Regions from separate parts of the Ensifer sp. 38_S197 genome, predicted to be linked through region 3. Evidence: predicted binding sites of a transcription regulator. Region 3 holds the regulator's gene; each other region holds the start of a gene.
The links. Region 3 encodes LexA, which represses DNA repair genes until DNA is damaged. Its sites were predicted from a motif close to TGTTCNNNNTGTGTTCNG; they were not measured.

Region 1: the regulator LexA is predicted to act here: its motif matches at 2,190-2,207, upstream of radA (DNA repair protein RadA).
Region 2: the regulator LexA is predicted to act here: its motif matches at 2,641-2,658, upstream of AC1Z3V_RS29795 (ATP-dependent helicase).
Region 4: the regulator LexA is predicted to act here: its motif matches at 2,371-2,388, upstream of AC1Z3V_RS08405 (ATP-dependent helicase).

The regions. Positions count from the first base shown of each region.
Region 1 is NZ_JBXOVZ010000002.1:2,033,194-2,037,429, forward strand. Features, by position in the region: gene AC1Z3V_RS22945 (CvpA family protein) at 1-350, opposite strand, end outside; gene radA (DNA repair protein RadA) at 683-2,086, opposite strand; gene alr (alanine racemase) at 2,244-3,383, opposite strand; gene AC1Z3V_RS22960 (AraC family ligand binding domain-containing protein) at 3,534-4,236, shown strand, end outside.
Region 2 is NZ_JBXOVZ010000002.1:3,438,842-3,443,077, reverse strand. Features, by position in the region: gene AC1Z3V_RS29795 (ATP-dependent helicase) at 1-2,598, opposite strand, end outside; gene AC1Z3V_RS29790 (carboxymuconolactone decarboxylase family protein) at 2,786-3,193, opposite strand; gene AC1Z3V_RS29785 (cyclase family protein) at 3,251-4,072, opposite strand; gene AC1Z3V_RS29780 (hypothetical protein) at 4,088-4,236, opposite strand, start outside.
Region 3 is NZ_JBXOVZ010000002.1:2,696,736-2,700,971, forward strand. Features, by position in the region: tRNA gene AC1Z3V_RS26155 (tRNA-Asn) at 1-52, opposite strand, end outside; gene AC1Z3V_RS26160 (hypothetical protein) at 212-505, shown strand; gene AC1Z3V_RS26165 (thermonuclease family protein) at 769-1,425, shown strand; tRNA gene AC1Z3V_RS26170 (tRNA-Cys) at 1,579-1,652, shown strand; gene AC1Z3V_RS26175 (hypothetical protein) at 1,872-2,204, shown strand; gene lexA (transcriptional repressor LexA) at 2,298-3,023, opposite strand; gene AC1Z3V_RS26185 (hypothetical protein) at 3,368-3,664, opposite strand; tRNA gene AC1Z3V_RS26190 (tRNA-Ser) at 3,967-4,056, opposite strand.
Region 4 is NZ_JBXOVZ010000001.1:1,808,330-1,812,565, forward strand. Features, by position in the region: gene AC1Z3V_RS08400 (SDR family oxidoreductase) at 1-129, shown strand, start outside; gene AC1Z3V_RS08405 (ATP-dependent helicase) at 189-2,258, opposite strand; gene AC1Z3V_RS08410 (hypothetical protein) at 2,566-2,691, opposite strand; gene AC1Z3V_RS08415 (NAD-dependent succinate-semialdehyde dehydrogenase) at 2,868-4,236, opposite strand, start outside.

The sequences.
Region 1 (4,236 bases), 660 kb from region 3:
ACGACCAGCAGGATACCGCGGGCGGCACCGAACAGGAAGCCGAGGGTGCGGTCGAGCGCGCCGATGCGGCTGTCGATGATGAAATCGGCAATCCGCATGGTGATGAAGGAAATGATGATCAGCGCGATCAGGAAGATCACCGCCGCCGATCCGATCAATGCGACGGTATCGCTGTTGGTGTACTGCTTGGCGTAGGGCAGAAGCTGCGGGTAGAGGAAATAGGCGGCTGCGGCCGCACCCACCCAGCTCGCGACCGAGAGCACTTCGCGCGAGAAGCCTCGAACCATGGCCAGGATTGCGGAAAACAGGGCGACGCCGAGAACGATACCGTCGAGAATTGTAATGGGCATTTTGTCCTTACTCCGGACCCGGTTCGTCCGGGTCTCCTCAAGCCTATCCGCCATCGGCCCTGCCTGATGTTACAGCGCCGCGCGTCTTATTGGACGCGCAAAGGTCGCCGTACCACTTTGATGTGCTGCATGTTTTTGTCCTTTGATCGGCTACGATCAAAGGAAACATGCAGTAGGGCATTCGCAGCCTTTTCGCGGCCCCTACAGCGCCGCGCGTCCTTTCGGGCGCGCAAAGGTCGTTGTAGCACTTAGACCTGCTGCATAATTTTGTCCTTAAATCGATCCCGATTTAAGGAACTATGCAGTAGGGGCGGTCTGCGGCATCCGCTGTGTTAGTCTGCCTCCTCCGCCGGCCTCAGCGCGTGTCGCGATCCCGCGATGCGCGCCACCAGATCCGGCAGAGCTTCCATTTCGCTCCATCGGCCATTGCCGTTTTTCGGCAATTCGGTGGAAGCGGATGGCAGAACCGCCTCTGAGAACCCGAGTTTCTCGGCTTCTTTAAGGCGTTGTGCGGTATGCGCAACCGGCCGGATGGCACCCGACAAGCTGACTTCGCCGAAATAGACGCAATCTGCTGGAAGGGCAAGCCCGGCAAGCGATGAAACCAGTGCGGAAGCCACAGCTAGATCGGCGGCCGGCTCCGAAATGCGGTAACCGCCGGCGATATTGAGATAGACATCGTGCTGGCCGAGCCGCACGCCGCAATGGGCCTCGAGTACGGCGAGGATCATCGACAGCCGGGCCGAGTCCCAGCCGACGACGGCGCGCCGCGGCGTGCCGAGCGAAGTCGGCGCGACGAGGGCCTGGACTTCGACGAGAACAGGGCGCGTGCCTTCCATGCCGGCAAAGACGGCCGCACCTGGCGATTTCTCGTTGCGCTCGCCGAGAAACAGTTCGGACGGATTGGCGACTTCGCGCAGACCCTTGTCGGACATCTCGAAGACGCCGATCTCGTCGGTCGGGCCGAAGCGGTTCTTGACGGTGCGCAGGATGCGATAGTGGTGACCGCGGTCGCCTTCGAAATAGAGCACGGCATCGACCATGTGCTCGACGACGCGCGGGCCGGCAATCTGCCCCTCCTTGGTGACATGGCCGACCAGGACCACGGCGGTTCCCGTCTGCTTGGCAAAGCGGATCATCGCCTGCACGCCGGTCCGAACCTGGGTCACCGTGCCGGGTGCCGAATCGACGATGTCGCTCCAGAGCGTCTGGATCGAGTCGATGATGACGAGGTCGGGCCGCTTGCCGTCGGCGAGCGTTGCGAGGATGTCCTCGACATTGGTTTCGGCCGCAAGCAGCACGTCGCTGTCAGCCGCGCCCAGGCGCTGCGCACGCAGGCGCACCTGCGCCACCGCCTCTTCACCCGAGACATAGATGACGCGGTGCTTGCGGCGCGAGAGTGCTGCGGCCGCCTGCATCAGAACCGTCGATTTGCCGATCCCGGGATCGCCGCCGACGAGCAGCGCCGAGCCCCGCACGAAGCCGCCGCCGGTCACCCGATCCAGTTCCGAAATGCCGGTCTGGATGCGCGGCGCATCCTCGATATCGCCGGAAAGCGTGGTGAGCGCCACGGGGCGGCCCTTCTTCGGTGCGCGCGACGGACCGCCGCCGATGCCGGCCGTCGGATCCTCCTCGACGATGGTGTTCCACTCGCCGCAGCCTTCGCATTTGCCCGCCCAGCGGGTGTGGACGGTGCCACAGTTCTGGCAGATGAATTGTGTGCGGGCTTTCGCCATCGGGGTCGACTTTCGAAATCTGGAGGGCCACCGGCGATCGCAGCGGAGCGATACCGTCAGTGACAGGAGAATCAGCTTTGTCGTCACATAATGCCGTGAAACGCGGAACAAAAGGTGAATTTTAGCGAGGGCCGCAAGGAATTTGCGGGAAACCGCGTCAGACGGCGTCGACATAGTTCCTGATGTAGCGATGTCCGAGGCTGGTCAGCAGTTCGTAACCGATCGTACCGCCGGCGCGCGCAATGTCGTCAATAGCGATGTTGCGGCCGAAGAGCTCTATGTAATCGCCCGGGCGTGCTGCACCTGCCGGAAGGTCGGTGACGTCGAACAGGCTGAGGTCCATGGTGACGCGACCGACATGCGGCACGCGCTTGCCGTGTAGGAAGCCGAATGCCCCTGACGGAGTTGCCTGCCGCAGAGTCACGCCGCCGCCGGAAACCGAGCGATGGTAGCCATCGGCGTAGCCGACCGCGACGGTGGCGATGCGGCTGTCCCTGTCGAAGCGGGCGGAGGCGCCGTAGCTGGCGGTGCCGCCGGCGGCAACTTCGCGAATTTGGATGATCCTGGCTTCGGCGGTCACGACAGGCGTCATCGGATTGATGGCATCGTTGACCGCCTCGCCGCCATAGACGGCAATGCCCGGCCGGGTGAGCTCGAAATGATAGTCGGTGCCGAGGAATACGCCGCCGGAATTGGCAAGGCTGGCATCGACGCCCTCATAGGCGGCTGCCGCTTCGCGGAAGCGCGCGAGCTGGTAGGCGTTCAACGGATGCTGTGGTTCGTCGGCGCAGGCGAGGTGGCTCATGATCAAGACGGGCGAGAAGCTTGCGGGCCGCGCCGGGTCGTTGGCAAGGGTCACTGCGGCCTCGACCGAGAGGCCGAGGCGATTCATGCCGGTATCGACATGCAGGACGCAGGGATGATCACCGCGCTCCGAAAGCGCGGCCATGAACACGGCGAGCTGCTCCTCGGAATTGATGATGGGCACGAGATCGTTGTCGAAGAAGAGCTCTTCGTTTCCCGGCCACATGCCGGCGAGAATGTAGATACGGCCCTCCGGAACGAGGGGGCGCAGCTCGGCACCTTCCTCGGCATTGGCAACGAAGAAGTCACGCGCGCCGGCCGCATAGAGGGTAGGGGCGGCATGTTCGATACCGAGCCCGTAGGCGTTCGCCTTCAACACCGCTGCCGCCCGCGCCTTGCCGGAGCGGGCATTCATCGCCCGCCAGTTGTCAGCAAGCGCGCCGAGATCGATGGTGAGGCGGTTGGAGGCGGAAAGGAATTCGGGAGGAAGCATGCCGGACACTCTGCGTGGACGATCCGAAAAGCAATACAGCCAACGGCCCATGGTCGCAAATGCTCGCCTGTCAAAAGTCCAGGCGGGCTGCGTCGGGAACCGAGCACTTTTGTGCAAGACGGGATCGTCTCGGACCACTATGATTCCCGCATGCAGACGATTTCGCAGCAACAGGCCATCGATGACACGCCGATTGAGGGCGCCGAACGCACGCGCTTCTGGCGGGACGCTCGTTTCATGGGGATGGAATGCCTGACGGCGACATTCATCACCCACGAATTCGCGCCGCATGCGCACGAGACCTTCAGCATCGGCGCGATCGAGGCGGGCTCGCAGATCAGCAAGATCAAGGGCGAACGCTCGGAAGCCGGCCCCGGGTTCTTCTACCTGATCAACCCCGACGAGATCCACGACGGTCATCCCGGCGGCAGCGGCTATCGCTACCGCATGGTCTATCCGAGCGCCGATCTGCTGGTGAACATCATCGAGGACGTGACCGGCCGCCCTTTCAAGGGAACGCCGTCCTTCTCGAAACGTGTGCTGCAGGATGCGGACCTCGCCTTATCCTTTCATCAAGCACACCGAACGCTTGAGCTGGCGGGCGGTCAGCTCGAGGCCGAAGAAAAAATGTTCGCCGTGCTTGCGGCGATGTTCGAGAGGCACGGCAGTACGATCATCACCCCGATCGAGACGCGCGAGCAGTCCGCTGTGCATCGGGCGCGGGACTATCTGGTCGAGAATTACGTTGAAGACGTCGGGCTCGAGGAGCTGGCCAAGGTCGCAGGGCTTAGCCGCGCGCACCTGATCCGCGCCTTCCGCAAGGAATTTCATATCACCCCGCATGCCTTTTTGA
Region 2 (4,236 bases), 740 kb from region 3:
ATCCAGCACGCGCTTCTGGCCGGCGCGGTCGAAATCGATGGTGAGCTTGTTGCCTTCGATCGCGGCGATGTTGCCGTTGCCGAACTTCATGTGGAAGACGCGGTCGCCAACCGAGAAGCGCGAGGGTTCGGCGGTCGTCGATTTCGCCACCAGTTCGCCGTCGATGGTGCGGCCGCGCGGGCCGCTTTCGCCGTAGCCGATGCGCTCGACCGCGTGGCCGGAGCGGGTGCCCCAATTGTCGCGGGTGGCGTCGGAGCGGTGCTGCTGGGCGCGCTTCCAGCCGGGCGTCGCATAGTTGTTCTGGAAGGGATCGGCCTTGTCGAAGCGCGACTGGCCGTAACCGCCGCGGCCATAGCCGCCATAGGATTGTTCATTCTCGGCCACGTCCACATGGGCGAGCGGCAGCTCGTCGAGGAAGCGCGAGGGCATGGTCGACTGCCAGAGGCCGTGGATACGGCGGTTAGAGACGAACCAGATGTGGCAGCGGTGCTTGGCGCGGGTGATGCCGACATAGGCGAGGCGGCGTTCTTCCTCCAAGCCGGCGCGGCCGCCTTCGTCGAGCGCGCGCTGGTGCGGGAAGAGGCCTTCCTCCCAGCCGGGCAGGAAGACGGTGTCGAACTCCAGGCCCTTGGCCGAGTGCAGCGTCATGATCGAGACCGCGTCGAGGTTCTCGTTCTGCTCGGCATCCATGACGAGGGCGACGTGCTCGAGGAAGCCGCGCATCGACTCGAAGGCCTCCATCGAGCGGATGAGTTCCTTCAGGTTTTCCAGCCGTCCCGGGGCTTCGGCCGTCTTGTCGGCTTGCCACATGGCGGTGTAGCCGCTCTCGTCGAGGATCTGCTCGGCAAGCTCGGTGTGCGGCGTCGTCTCCAGCAGGCTCTGCCAGCGGCGGAAATCGGTGACGACGTCGAAGAGAGCCTTGCGCGCCTTCGGCTTCAGCTCGTCGGTCTCGATGATCTCGGAGGCCGCCGCGAGCATGGGCACATCGCGGGCGCGGGCATAATCGTGCAGCGTGCGCACGGTGGTATCGCCCAGGCCGCGCTTCGGCGTGTTGATGATGCGCTCGAAGGCGAGGTCGTCGGCCGGCTGGCAGACGAGGCGGAAATAGGCCATGGCATCGCGGATCTCGAGGCGCTCGTAGAAGCGCGGTCCGCCGATGACGCGGTAGTTGAGGCCGAGCGTGACGAAGCGGTCTTCGAATTCGCGCATCTGGAACGAGGCGCGCACCAGGATCGCCATGTCGTTCAGCTTGTGCTTCCGGCGCTGGAGCTGCTCGATCTCCTCGCCGACGGCGCGCGCTTCCTCTTCCGAATCCCAGGCGGCGTGCACCTGCACCTTCTCGTCATCCGGATTGGTGCGGTCGGTGAAGAGCGTTTTGCCGAGGCGGCCCTCGTTGTGGGCGATCAGGTGGCCGGCGGCGCCGAGGATATGCTCGGTCGAGCGGTAGTTGCGCTCGAGCTTGATGACCTTGGCGCCCGGGAAATCCTTCTCGAAGCGCAGGATGTTGTCCACTTCCGCGCCGCGCCAGCCGTAGATCGACTGGTCGTCGTCGCCGACGCAGCAGATGTTGATCTGCTGCGCAGTTTTCCTTGCGCTCACGCTGTCGCCGCTTTGCGGCTCGCTCCGCCCGTCTTTCATCTGCGCGCCTTCGGCGTCGCGGGAGGGCGCGCCATGGGGCGCGACGGCCGCTTGGCCTTGCCGGGCTGTGCCCGGACCGGTGGCCGCGCTTGACGGCTTTGGGCGCTGCGCCAAGAGCCGCAGCCACATGTACTGCGCCGTGTTGGTGTCCTGATACTCGTCGACGAGGATATAGCGGAACTTGTCGTGATAGTCCTTCAGCACATCCGCATGCATGCGGAAGATACGGATCGGGTGCAGGAGAAGGTCGCCGAAGTCGCAGGCGTTCAGCGTCAGCAGCCGGTTCTGGTAGGCGGCATAGAGCTCGCGGCCCTTGCCGTTGGCAAAGGCGCGGGCGTCGCCCTCGGGGATCTGGGCGGGATCGAGGCCTTTGTTCTTCCAGCCGTCGATCATGCCGGCGAACTGCTTGGCCGGCCAACGCTTGTCGTCGATGCCTTCGGCCTGGATGAGCTGCTTGATCAGCCTGACCACGTCGTCGGTGTCGAGAATGGTGAAATCGGAGCGCAGGCCAACGAGCTCGGCGTGGCGGCGCAAGAGCTTGACGCCGATCGAGTGGAAGGTGCCGAGCCAGGGCATGCCTTCGACCGCATGGCCGACGAGCACGCCGATGCGCTCCTTCATCTCGCGCGCCGCCTTGTTGGTGAAGGTCACGGCAAGGATCTGCGAGGGGAAGGCGCGGCCGGTGGAAAGAATATGGGCGATGCGGGTGGTGAGCACGCGGGTCTTGCCGGTGCCGGCACCGGCAAGAACGAGCACCGGTCCATCGAGCGTTTCGACCGCTTCGGATTGTTCCGGGTTGAGACCGGAGAGATAGTCCGGGCGCGGCTGGGCGCGATCACGCGCCGCCATGGCGCGCGCGGCGATGCCGCCGGTGGCTGGGATACCTCCGGGGGCTGGCGGCTGCTTGCGCGGCGCCGGCTCCTCGTCGAAGAAAGGAATGTCGTCGAAACCACTCATCATGCGGCTCAATGTAGTGATTCGGTGGGGAAAGGCCAGAAAGGATGTTCTTCTTTTATTCCGTTTTCTGCGCCGGCAGCACCAAGCCTGTGGAAAGACAGGCGATTTCGAGACCGCTTATTCTTGGTATCATTTTAGTTTGGCGCATGTCGTTATCGCAAAACCGCTACACGCTTTTGCGCGACAGGCTTTATCCCATGGTTTTGTCGAAGACGGCATCGACCGGCACCTGCAGCGCGGTCGCAAGCTGGTTGGTGCGGGCGGCAAGCGAGATCACGCGGATGAGGTCCGCATGCTCTGCATCGTTCATGCCCTTCGCCCTTGCCGCCGCCGTGTGGGAGTGGGCGCAGTAGCCGCAGCCATTGGTGACGGAGACGGCGATATAGAGCATCTCCTTCACCAGCGGATCGAGCGCAGAAGGCGTGGCCATCACCGCCTTGACGTCGCGCCAGGTCTGCTCCAGCAGATCCGGATCGAAGGCGAGCCACAGCCACATATTGTTGATGAAATCGGATTTGCGCGTGGCGCGAATATCGTCGAACACGGCCTTGACGCGTGGGTTCGCTTCCGGGTCCTTCGGCGGGGTAACGGTGCTCATGGGCTTCCCTGCGTGGTGTTGCCGGCGGCCTTGCGCCGCCGAATTGAAGAATGGGGATCAGGCAAGGGCAAAGACGCGCGCCGGGCCGCCGGTGCCGCCGCGGTGCTTCGGCGCACCGAGGATGAGCGTCGCGCCCTTCGCCGGCAGCTTGTCGAGATTGGCGGCGGCTTCGAGGCCCCAGCGGCCCTCGGGCAGCCAGGCATAATGCGTGGCGAAATCGGGCGAGGGGCCGTGGTCCAGCGAAAGCGTATCGACGGCGATGCCGGCGGCCTTGCTCTCTTCGATGAGATAATGCGCCGCCTCAACGTGAAAGCCGGGGAAATGCAGCTTGCCGCCGCCATCGGCATTGCGGAATTTCTCCGTGCCCATATGCGCGCGCCAGCCCGAGAGCATGGCGACGCAGGCGTTTTCCGGGATCTCGCCATTGGCAGCGACCCAGGTCTTGATATCGTCGGGCGTCACCTGCGCGTCTGCGTCGCCGGATGCCTTTTCGCGGATATCGACGATGCAAAGCGGCACGACCAGCTTTTCCACCGGCAGTTCGGCGACCGAAAGGCCGTCGGCGGAAAAATGTAGCGGCGCGTCGACATGGGTGCCGGTGTGTTCGTTCACCCGCAGTTCGAACAGGTTGAACTTGTCCTTGGCGTAATTGAACTTCGCCTCGCGGAAGAACTGCTGCTGACCGAAGAAGGTCGGGAAATCCTCATGCAGTTCGTGGGTGAGATCGGTGACGCTTGCATGTTCCTGAGCCAAGGCGGGGGGTGCGATACCGGCGCTCGCGGCGGCGAGGCCGGCCGTTCCAACGGCGGCGGCTTTGAAGAAGCTGCGGCGCGAGAGCATGCGCTCCTTCACCGTTTCCATCACACAGGCATCGCACATCGTTCTTGCTCCCCTTCAAGCAAATGAAAAACCAGCGGGCGAAACCGCTTGGAAAAAGCTGCCGGCGGTTGCAGGATAGCGCAGCCGAAGCCGCTGTAAATGCCGGCTCATGCCGCAAATTGCGATTGACGGCGACGACCACGGGGCGATTGCGCCGCGCGTCA
Region 3 (4,236 bases):
CCGGCGACCTATCGATTAACAGTCGAGTGCTCTACCGCTGAGCTACCAGGGATCATCCGCGCCGCTGTTTCGCTGTGCGCTTCAGAAGTGAGGCTGCTAATACGCATGCTTTTCTGATTTGCCAAGCGGTTTTTTCAAAAAAAATGACAAGTTCGGTTGCGAGGCTGTGGAGAAGCCCCCAATTGTGGGAAAAGACGCCGGATAGCGAATGATGAATAAAAACAGGAAGCAGACGCACTTCGGGATTGATCCGCAGACGCGCCAGATCGTGCTCGGCAAATGGCGCATCACGCTGCCGCAATCGCCGCTGCTGCGTATCCTGCTGGGCTCGCTGCTGGTGTTCTGCGGCTTTCTCGGCTTTCTGCCGGTGCTCGGCTTCTGGATGATACCGCTGGGCCTCATCGTTCTTTCGCACGATATCCCGTCCGTTCGCCGCCGCCGCCGTCGCTTGGCTGTCTGGTGGGCACGCTGGCGCGGACGCGCGAATTCCTCCAACGGCTCGTGACCCAAGAGCTGCCGCCCACTTTTTCGATAGATCGCGAAACATTTGATCGATCTGGATCGCAACCAGCCTGAGCGCTTCCCGCTTCTCCACCATTTGATTCCCACCGAACCAGCGAGCCCCTTGTTGAGGGAGGGCGCCGAAAACTTTTCGGCAACCCATCAAACGCATAATGCGGTCGCGAATCAGGATGGGGACGCATGGCCAAAGCCACTACGAAACGTCGAAGCCGGAATTCCGGTCGGAGCAGGGGTAAACAAGGTGGAATGGCACCGTGGTATCTGGCTGCGGCGCTGACCATTGGCGGCGTGGTCGCCTATGATCACCGCGCCGAATTGAAACACTGGCCGGTGGCATCGGACGTGCTGGCCTTCACATCGCGCCACGAATCGAAGCCGAAGCCCGTTCGCGCCGCTCAGAAAACGGACGAGCGTCCCGCCCAGCAAGTCGAGAGGCAGAAACCGAATCCGGTGACGAGAGTCGCGCTTGCCACGCCGGTGCCGTCCGTTGACGTCGGTGCAAAGGCGCCGACACCTGAAATGCGGCCGAACGAGGAAGTGAAGACGGCATCAATCCGCACGGATCAGTTTTATTTCTGCGGGATTCGCAACGACAATTGCGTGATCGACGGTGCCACCTTCCTGTACCGTGGCGAAACGATCCGCGTGGCAGACGTCGACGCACCGCGCATCCGCCAGGCGAGCTGCGACAAGGAGCGTTCGCGCGGCTTTTACGCCAAGCAGCGCCTGCGCGAACTGCTGAATGCGGGTGACTTCAAGCTGGAAGCGGCGAGCGGCCGTCCGGATGCCAAGTCCGGTGAAAAGCTGCGGCTGATCACCCGCGGCGACCAGTCCATCGGGCGCGTGCTCGTCAACGAAGGGCTGGTGCGGCCATGGACGGGGCACGCGACGCCCTGGTGCTGAAGCCAATCCGGGATGCGATCGGCGGAGCTTCGCGATCGCTCTGTGGAAAGTATCTATCTTGCAAATCGACGGCGCGTTTTTCGGAAAATGCCTCTTGCGGTTTTTCTGCAATCATTCTAAATCCGCGCCAACGCTCGGTTATCCGAGCTGTGAGGCCTCGTGGCGGAGTGGTGACGCAGAGGACTGCAAATCCTTGTACCCCGGTTCAATTCCGGGCGAGGCCTCCAAAAACTCTCACCTCATTCTCGTGTGAACAGACGTTCTGCCTCAGGGCAGAGCGATTGCATGATTGTTGCTTTGCCTCCACACGCCCGCGCAAGCCACGTTTTCTAGGTCTCGTTCGGATCTTATCGCTTCGGTGAAATCGGTAGAGGGGGAACGATGACTCCGCTGGCATCAGCCGCATCGGTAGCGTCCGTCATCATCAAACGGAGGCAATGGCATTTATGAAAGCGAAACTTGTCCTGACGGGACTGGCCCTCTTTGCTGCGACCGCTATCGAGGCGCGGGCAGAGGACCTGGTTTTCAAACTGAAGAACAACACGAGCGCGGTACTGACGAACTTTTACACGTCGCCCGTAGGCGTCAACGAGTGGGAGGACGATGTTTTCGGCCGGCAGGTGCTGAACCCCGGAGAAGACATGGAGATCACCATCGCCGACGGCCGGGATGTCTGCAAGTACGACATGCGCTTCGAGTTCGAAGAAGGCTCTGGCCTCGATACGACCGAAGATACCCAGGACCTCTGCGAACTCGGCGAATACACGATCCACGAATAAGCGGCGCGACGTCAGATCGTCGCAAACAGACAAAGGGCCTCGCCGCTGCTTACAGCGGCGAGGCCCTGTCAAACATCAGATTTTGTCCGGAGGTCAGTGGTAGCGGCGGATCAGTCCGACGAGCTTGCCCTGGATTTTCACCCGATCGGGCCCGAAAATCCGTGTCTCGTAGGCGGGATTTGCGGCTTCGAGCGCAATCGATGCGCCCTTGCGTCGGAAGCGCTTCAGCGTCGCTTCCTCGTCGTCCACGAGCGCCACGATAATATCGCCGGGATTGGCCGTGTTGCTATTGCGGATGATCACCGTGTCGCCGTCGAAGATGCCGGCTTCGATCATCGAGTCGCCCTTGACTTCGAGGGCGTAGTGTTCGCCGTTGCCGATCATGTCGAGCGGAACGGTGATGTCATGCGTGTTGTTCTGGATAGCCGAGATCGGCACACCGGCAGCGATGCGGCCCATCACAGGCACTGAAACCGAACTATTTTCGGCCATTGGCGCCGGCTTCGGCAGCGCGGCTGGAGGAGGTGCAGCCGGTTTGCCGAGGCTGCCCTCGATCACGCTCGGCGAGAAACCGCGGCGCGGCTGCTGCTGGCTGGATGCGTAGGCTTCCGGAAGCTTGATGACCTCGAGCGCACGGGCCCGGTTTGGCAGACGGCGAATGAACCCGCGTTCTTCGAGCGCCGTGATCAAGCGGTGAATGCCGGATTTCGACGCCAGGTCGAGCGCATCCTTCATTTCATCGAATGACGGCGGTACACCCGACTCCTTCATGCGTTCGTGAATGAACAGAAGCAATTCCTGTTGCTTGCGGGTCAGCATGGCACGTCGCTCCAGAGGCGTGAAACAAATCAAGAACAGACACTATCTGTTCCATATGTGTTCTGCAAGTGCCTAAAATTCCGTGAATTCAGGCAATTGGCGCGTCTGCGCCTGTCGATCGGTCACTTTTACGGGAGCAAAGCGGGTTTGGGCGATGAATACGTGCGAAATGGGGCCCGCGGCGTGGCACATCGCGAGGCCGTGGGTTTGATTCGAACGATTCGTGAGCGTTGTCGTGGAGCAGGCCAGGGGATGCGTTCAAGTGGAATCGTTGCAGCGGAAAGGTGCCCCGGAAACAAGGGTGCTAGAGCGACCTTGGTGCGTTCATCGGAACGCACGGCGCTTTAGGCCGGCTGCGTGGTCGAGCAGGCGTCTTCGAATTCCCTCACCGTCTCGGGGGTGTTGTCTTCGGGAAGCACGGCGTCCGCCGCATCGGTCGCGACAGGGGTGTCGCCGTCATAGACGAACGACTGGATGTAGAACGCGATCGCGCCCTTCCACACTTTGCGTCCGTCGATCTGATGGCAGGGAACGGCGGATTCGAAATCGGTCTGCAGTTCGTCAACCGTGGCGGCGCTGAGCTTGACGTCAGGCATATTGGGCGATGCGACTATCGAAGCGAGGAGCAGGGCGGCAAGCACGGTGATCGTCCACTTTGATGCAAGGGTGGGACTACGGGTCGGTTAACGATGTGAACCGCGCTTTCGTTCCGGAGTCCAGCAAGCCTGGCAATCACGCTGACGTGTTCAACAGCTCTTTGAGTGTAAGCTGTGACTGTTTTACGTCATGCAGCCGATGCAGAAAGGCGGAGAACGGAAGTTGCCGTGTCGGGATCGGTGCGGGCGTGGCTGATATCGAGGATCGGCACGTCTTTGCAGCAGCGGCGCTCACTATAGTGAGTGCTGCGACAACGATGCCGGCGCCAGCGCATTTTCAGTGGGAATGGCGGACAGGGTGGGATTCGAACCCACGGTACGGTCTCCCGTACGCTGGTTTTCAAGACCAGAGCCTTAAACCACTCGGCCACCTGTCCTTGCCTGAAGTTGGCGCTAATGGCCTACCGGGCACGGCGTTATTGCGCGAAGCCCTGTCGCTTTGCAAGATTTAACATGCATCGCCGAAAGATTTTCTCGGTGGCCGTGCCTGAGGGCGCAGGCCTGCTGCGCCGGCAACCATCTGTAAACCATAACGCATGAAATCCCGCGCTGATCTG
Region 4 (4,236 bases), on a different contig from region 3:
GGCGGCTGCATCGCCACGCCGGAGGAAATCGCCAAGGCGGCGCTCTTCATGATTTCCGACGAGTGCCCGTTCATGAACGCCACCTGCCTGACGGTCGATGGCGGAATGAGCGTGCTGCATCATCCGTGAGACGCCGAACACACTGAAATAGTGCCGCATTTCTGCGTATTGCGGTCGCGAGCCCAGCCTCACTTCCACATGGAGCGCATCCGGGCTCCGACATCGATGCGGATCTGCTTGGCGCTGCGTTCGCCGGCGGCGGCCGAGATCTTCGGCCAGTTCGTCGTCTCGAAGAACTGCAGCAGCGTTGCGGGAATGAAGCGGGTCCGCGACGCGTAGACATGCCGGTCGCCCTGGCTGTTCTGGCCGTATGTGAAAAATCTCTGCGGTGTGACCAGCGCGAGGTGGTCGCGCGCCCGCGTCATGCCGACATAAAGCAGCCGCCGCTCCTCTTCGAGTTCGGCCGTCGTGCCGACGCCCAAGTCGGATGGAATGCACCCATCGACGACATTGAGCATGAAGACCGAGCGCCATTCCTGCCCTTTGGCCGAATGAATGGTCGAAAGGATGAGATAGTCCTCGTCGAGCAGGGGCACGCCCGCCTGGTCGCTGGTGGCGTCCGGCGGATCGAGCGTCAATTCGGTCAGGAATTGTTCCCGGTTCTGGTAGCCGCCGGCGATCTGCTCGAGTTGCAGGAGATCGGCCTTGCGCGTTTCGGCGTCTTCGTGGATGCGGTCGAGGTGGGGTTCGTACCAGGTCCGTGCGGTCGCGATTTCTCCCGGCCATCCGGTGTCGGCTTTGCGCAGGGCGGAAACGAGATCGACGAAGCTCACCCAATCTTCTCCGGTCTTCGGTGGCGCCGGGATTTCCGCAAGCGCTGCGAGCGGCTCCGGATCGGCGGCGATCGCGTCGAGGATCTTGCCCGCGGTCTGCGGGCCGATCCCGGGCAGCATCTGCAACAGCCGGAAGCCGGCGACCCGGTCACGCGGGTTCTGCGCGAACCGCAAGGCTGCCAGCAGATCCTTGACATGCGCGCTGTCGAGGAACTTGAGGCCGCCGAACTTCACGAAGGGAATGTTGCGGCGGGTGAGCTCGACTTCGAGCGTGCCGCTGTGGTTGGCGGAGCGAAACAGCACCGCCTGCTGTTTCAGCGCCATGCCGACCTCTCGGTTGGCGAGAACCTGCTCGACGATATAGGCGGCCTGATCCGCCTCATCCTTGACGGTGACAAGCAGCGGGCGTTGCTCTGACTCTCTGTCAGTCCAGAGGTTCTTGGTGAACCGCTCCCGCGCAAGCCCGATGACGCCATTGGCGGCCGCAAGAATCGGTTGGGTCGAGCGATAATTGCGATCGAGCGTAATGACGTCTGCCGGTTGCGGCGAAAACGCGCTCGGGAAGTCAAGAATGTTGCGGACCGTCGCGGCCCGGAAGGAATAGATCGACTGGGCGTCGTCGCCGACGACCGTCAGGCCATGGCCTTCGGGCTTGAGCGACAGTAGGATAGAGGCCTGAAGGCGGTTCGTATCCTGATATTCATCGACCAGGATATGATCGAAACGGCTGCTGATGTCCTGCGCCAGTTCCGCATCGGAAACCATTTGCGCCCAGTAGAGAAGCAGATCGTCGTAATCCAGCACGTTCTGCGCCTGCTTGGCCTCCACGTAGCCGGCGAACAATTCTTTCAGTTGCTGTTCCCAGCTCATCGCCCAGGGATAGGCCGTCTTCAATACGTCGATGATCGAGCTTTCCGAGTTCACGGCGCGCGAATAAATCGCAAGGCATGTGCCCTTTGTCGGAAAGCGGCTTTCCATCTTGGAGAAGCCGAACTCGTGGCGGACGAGGTTCATGAGATCGGCGCTGTCTTCGCGATCATGGATGGTGAAATCCTGACCGAGGCCGATCTGTTCGGCATAGATCCTGAGGAGCCGCGCTCCAATCCCGTGGAACGTGCCGGCCCAGGAAAGCGCATCGGTCATGACGGCGGCATTGTCGCCAAGTACCTGGCGGCAGATGCGCCCGACCCGGCGCGTCATTTCCGCCGCAGCGCGGCGGGAAAAGGTCATCAGCAGGATGCGGCGCGGGTCCGCGCCATTGACGATCAGATGTCCCACTCGGTGGGCGAGCGTGTTCGTCTTGCCCGAGCCGGCGCCGGCGATGATCAGCAGAGGGCCGCCGGCCTCGCCTTGCGGCAATCCCACACCATGCACCACCGCTTCGCGCTGGCGGTCGTTCAGTTTTTCGAGATAGGCGGCGCTCATTCGTGTCCAGGCGTTGTCAGCAAGAATCCCCAATTCCTCGCGCCGTTTCATCCCTTTGAAAGACTAAACGGATTCCGCTTCGTAGCCGCAGACTCGCCGCGCGAAGCAGACTCGGAACAAAAATGGAACGTATCAGCTTCGTTCGCCGCTGCAAACCCAGTGCGCCGGGCTTTCACCAGGTTGCGATGCAGGAGCCGAGCCGTGGACGGTCGGAATTTCGTTCTCAAGAACGAGACCCGAGTTTGTTGGTCTCGGCGTTCGGAACGTTCTGCCCTTCGGTGCGCCGAGCAAGCCTATCTGTTGCCACTCAGATCGCCCGGGTCACGACCTGTGCCGCGACCGATACCAAAAGGGCAGCCAAAGCGAAGGCCGTGCCAAATCGTGCGATCTTCATGCGGCGCCCGCGTGCGCCATCCCAATCATAGCCCATCATTGCTCTCCCCTCGGCATCATGCCTGTCAGGATGGTGGCTGGATTTGGTAACGAGGGCGTAAACTTATGGTCGCTACTTCTGCGGGGCGAGCACGCGGCTCTATGCGAGGCGCCGGCCGTGGAGCGTATCTCCCGCCCGCGCAATCAGGCGCGAACGGGAGGCAGCGAATGCGGCTGTCACACGCTCTTGCGTGTGACGAAGCGGGTTTCCAGATAGGCTTCGATCGCCTCGGAGCCGCCTTCGGTGCCGTAGCCCGAATCCTTGATGCCGCCGAAGGGCACCTCGGGCAGCGCCAGGCCGAGATGGTTGATTGAGATCATTCCGCTCTCGACTTCGCTGGCGAGACGATGGGCGCTTCGCTCGGAGCCGGTGAAGGCATAGGCCGCAAGCCCGAACGGCAGGCGGTTCGCCTCGTTGATCGCCTCATCCAGTTCGTTGAAGCGATTGATGATCGAGACGGGACCGAAGGGTTCGTCGTTCATGATGCGGGCGCTGAGCGGCACGTCGGCAAGCACCGTCGGCTCGAAGAAATAGCCGCGGTTGCCGATGCGATGGCCGCCGGTTGCCAATCGTGCGCCGTGCTCCACGGCGTCGGCGACCAGGTTTTCGATCGCCGGGATGCGGCGCTCATTGGCCAGCGGCCCCATGTCGATACCGGTTTCCAGGCCGTTGCCGACCTTGATCTTGCGCGATGCCGCGACGAAACCTTCAAGGAACTGGTCCGCCACCCGTTCCTGCACCAGGAAGCGGGTCGGCGACACGCAGACCTGTCCGGCGTTACGATACTTGCTGCCGGACATGATCGCGACGGCCTGATCGATGTCGGCGTCGTCGGTGACGATGACCGGGGCGTGCCCGCCAAGTTCCATCGTCGCGCGCTTCATGTGCTGGCCGGCAAGTGCCGCCAGCATCTTGCCGACCGGGGTCGAGCCTGTGAACGACATCTTGCGGATCACCGGGTGCGAGATCAGATACTCCGAGATCACCGCCGGCACCCCATAGACGAGATTGACAACGCCGGCGGGAATGCCTGCATCGACGAAGCACCGGATCAGTTCCGCGGGCGAAGCCGGCGTCTCCTCCGGTGCCTTGACGATGATCGAGCAGCCGGTCGTCAGCGCCGCCGACAGCTTGCGCACCACCTGATTGATCGGGAAATTCCACGGCGTGAAAGCCGCGACCGGCCCGACAGGCAGCTTGACGGTCATCTGGGTGACATCAGGCGCGCGCGGTGGAATGATCTGGCCGTAGGCTCGCTTTCCTTCCTCGGCAAACCATTCGATGATCTCGGCAGCGCTGAGGATTTCACCCTTGGACTGGGCAATCGGCTTGCCCTGCTCCCGCGTCATTAGCCATGCAATGTCGCCGGCGCGCTCGCGAAGGAGACCTGCTGCCGTCCGCATGAGCTTTGCCCGATCGAAGGCCGAAGTTGCGCGCCAGACCTGGAAGCCTTTCTCAGCCGCGGTCAACGCTTCGTCCAGATCCGCCACTTCCGCCCAGGCCACCTGGCCAATCGTTTCCTCTGTGGCCGGGTCGACGACGGGA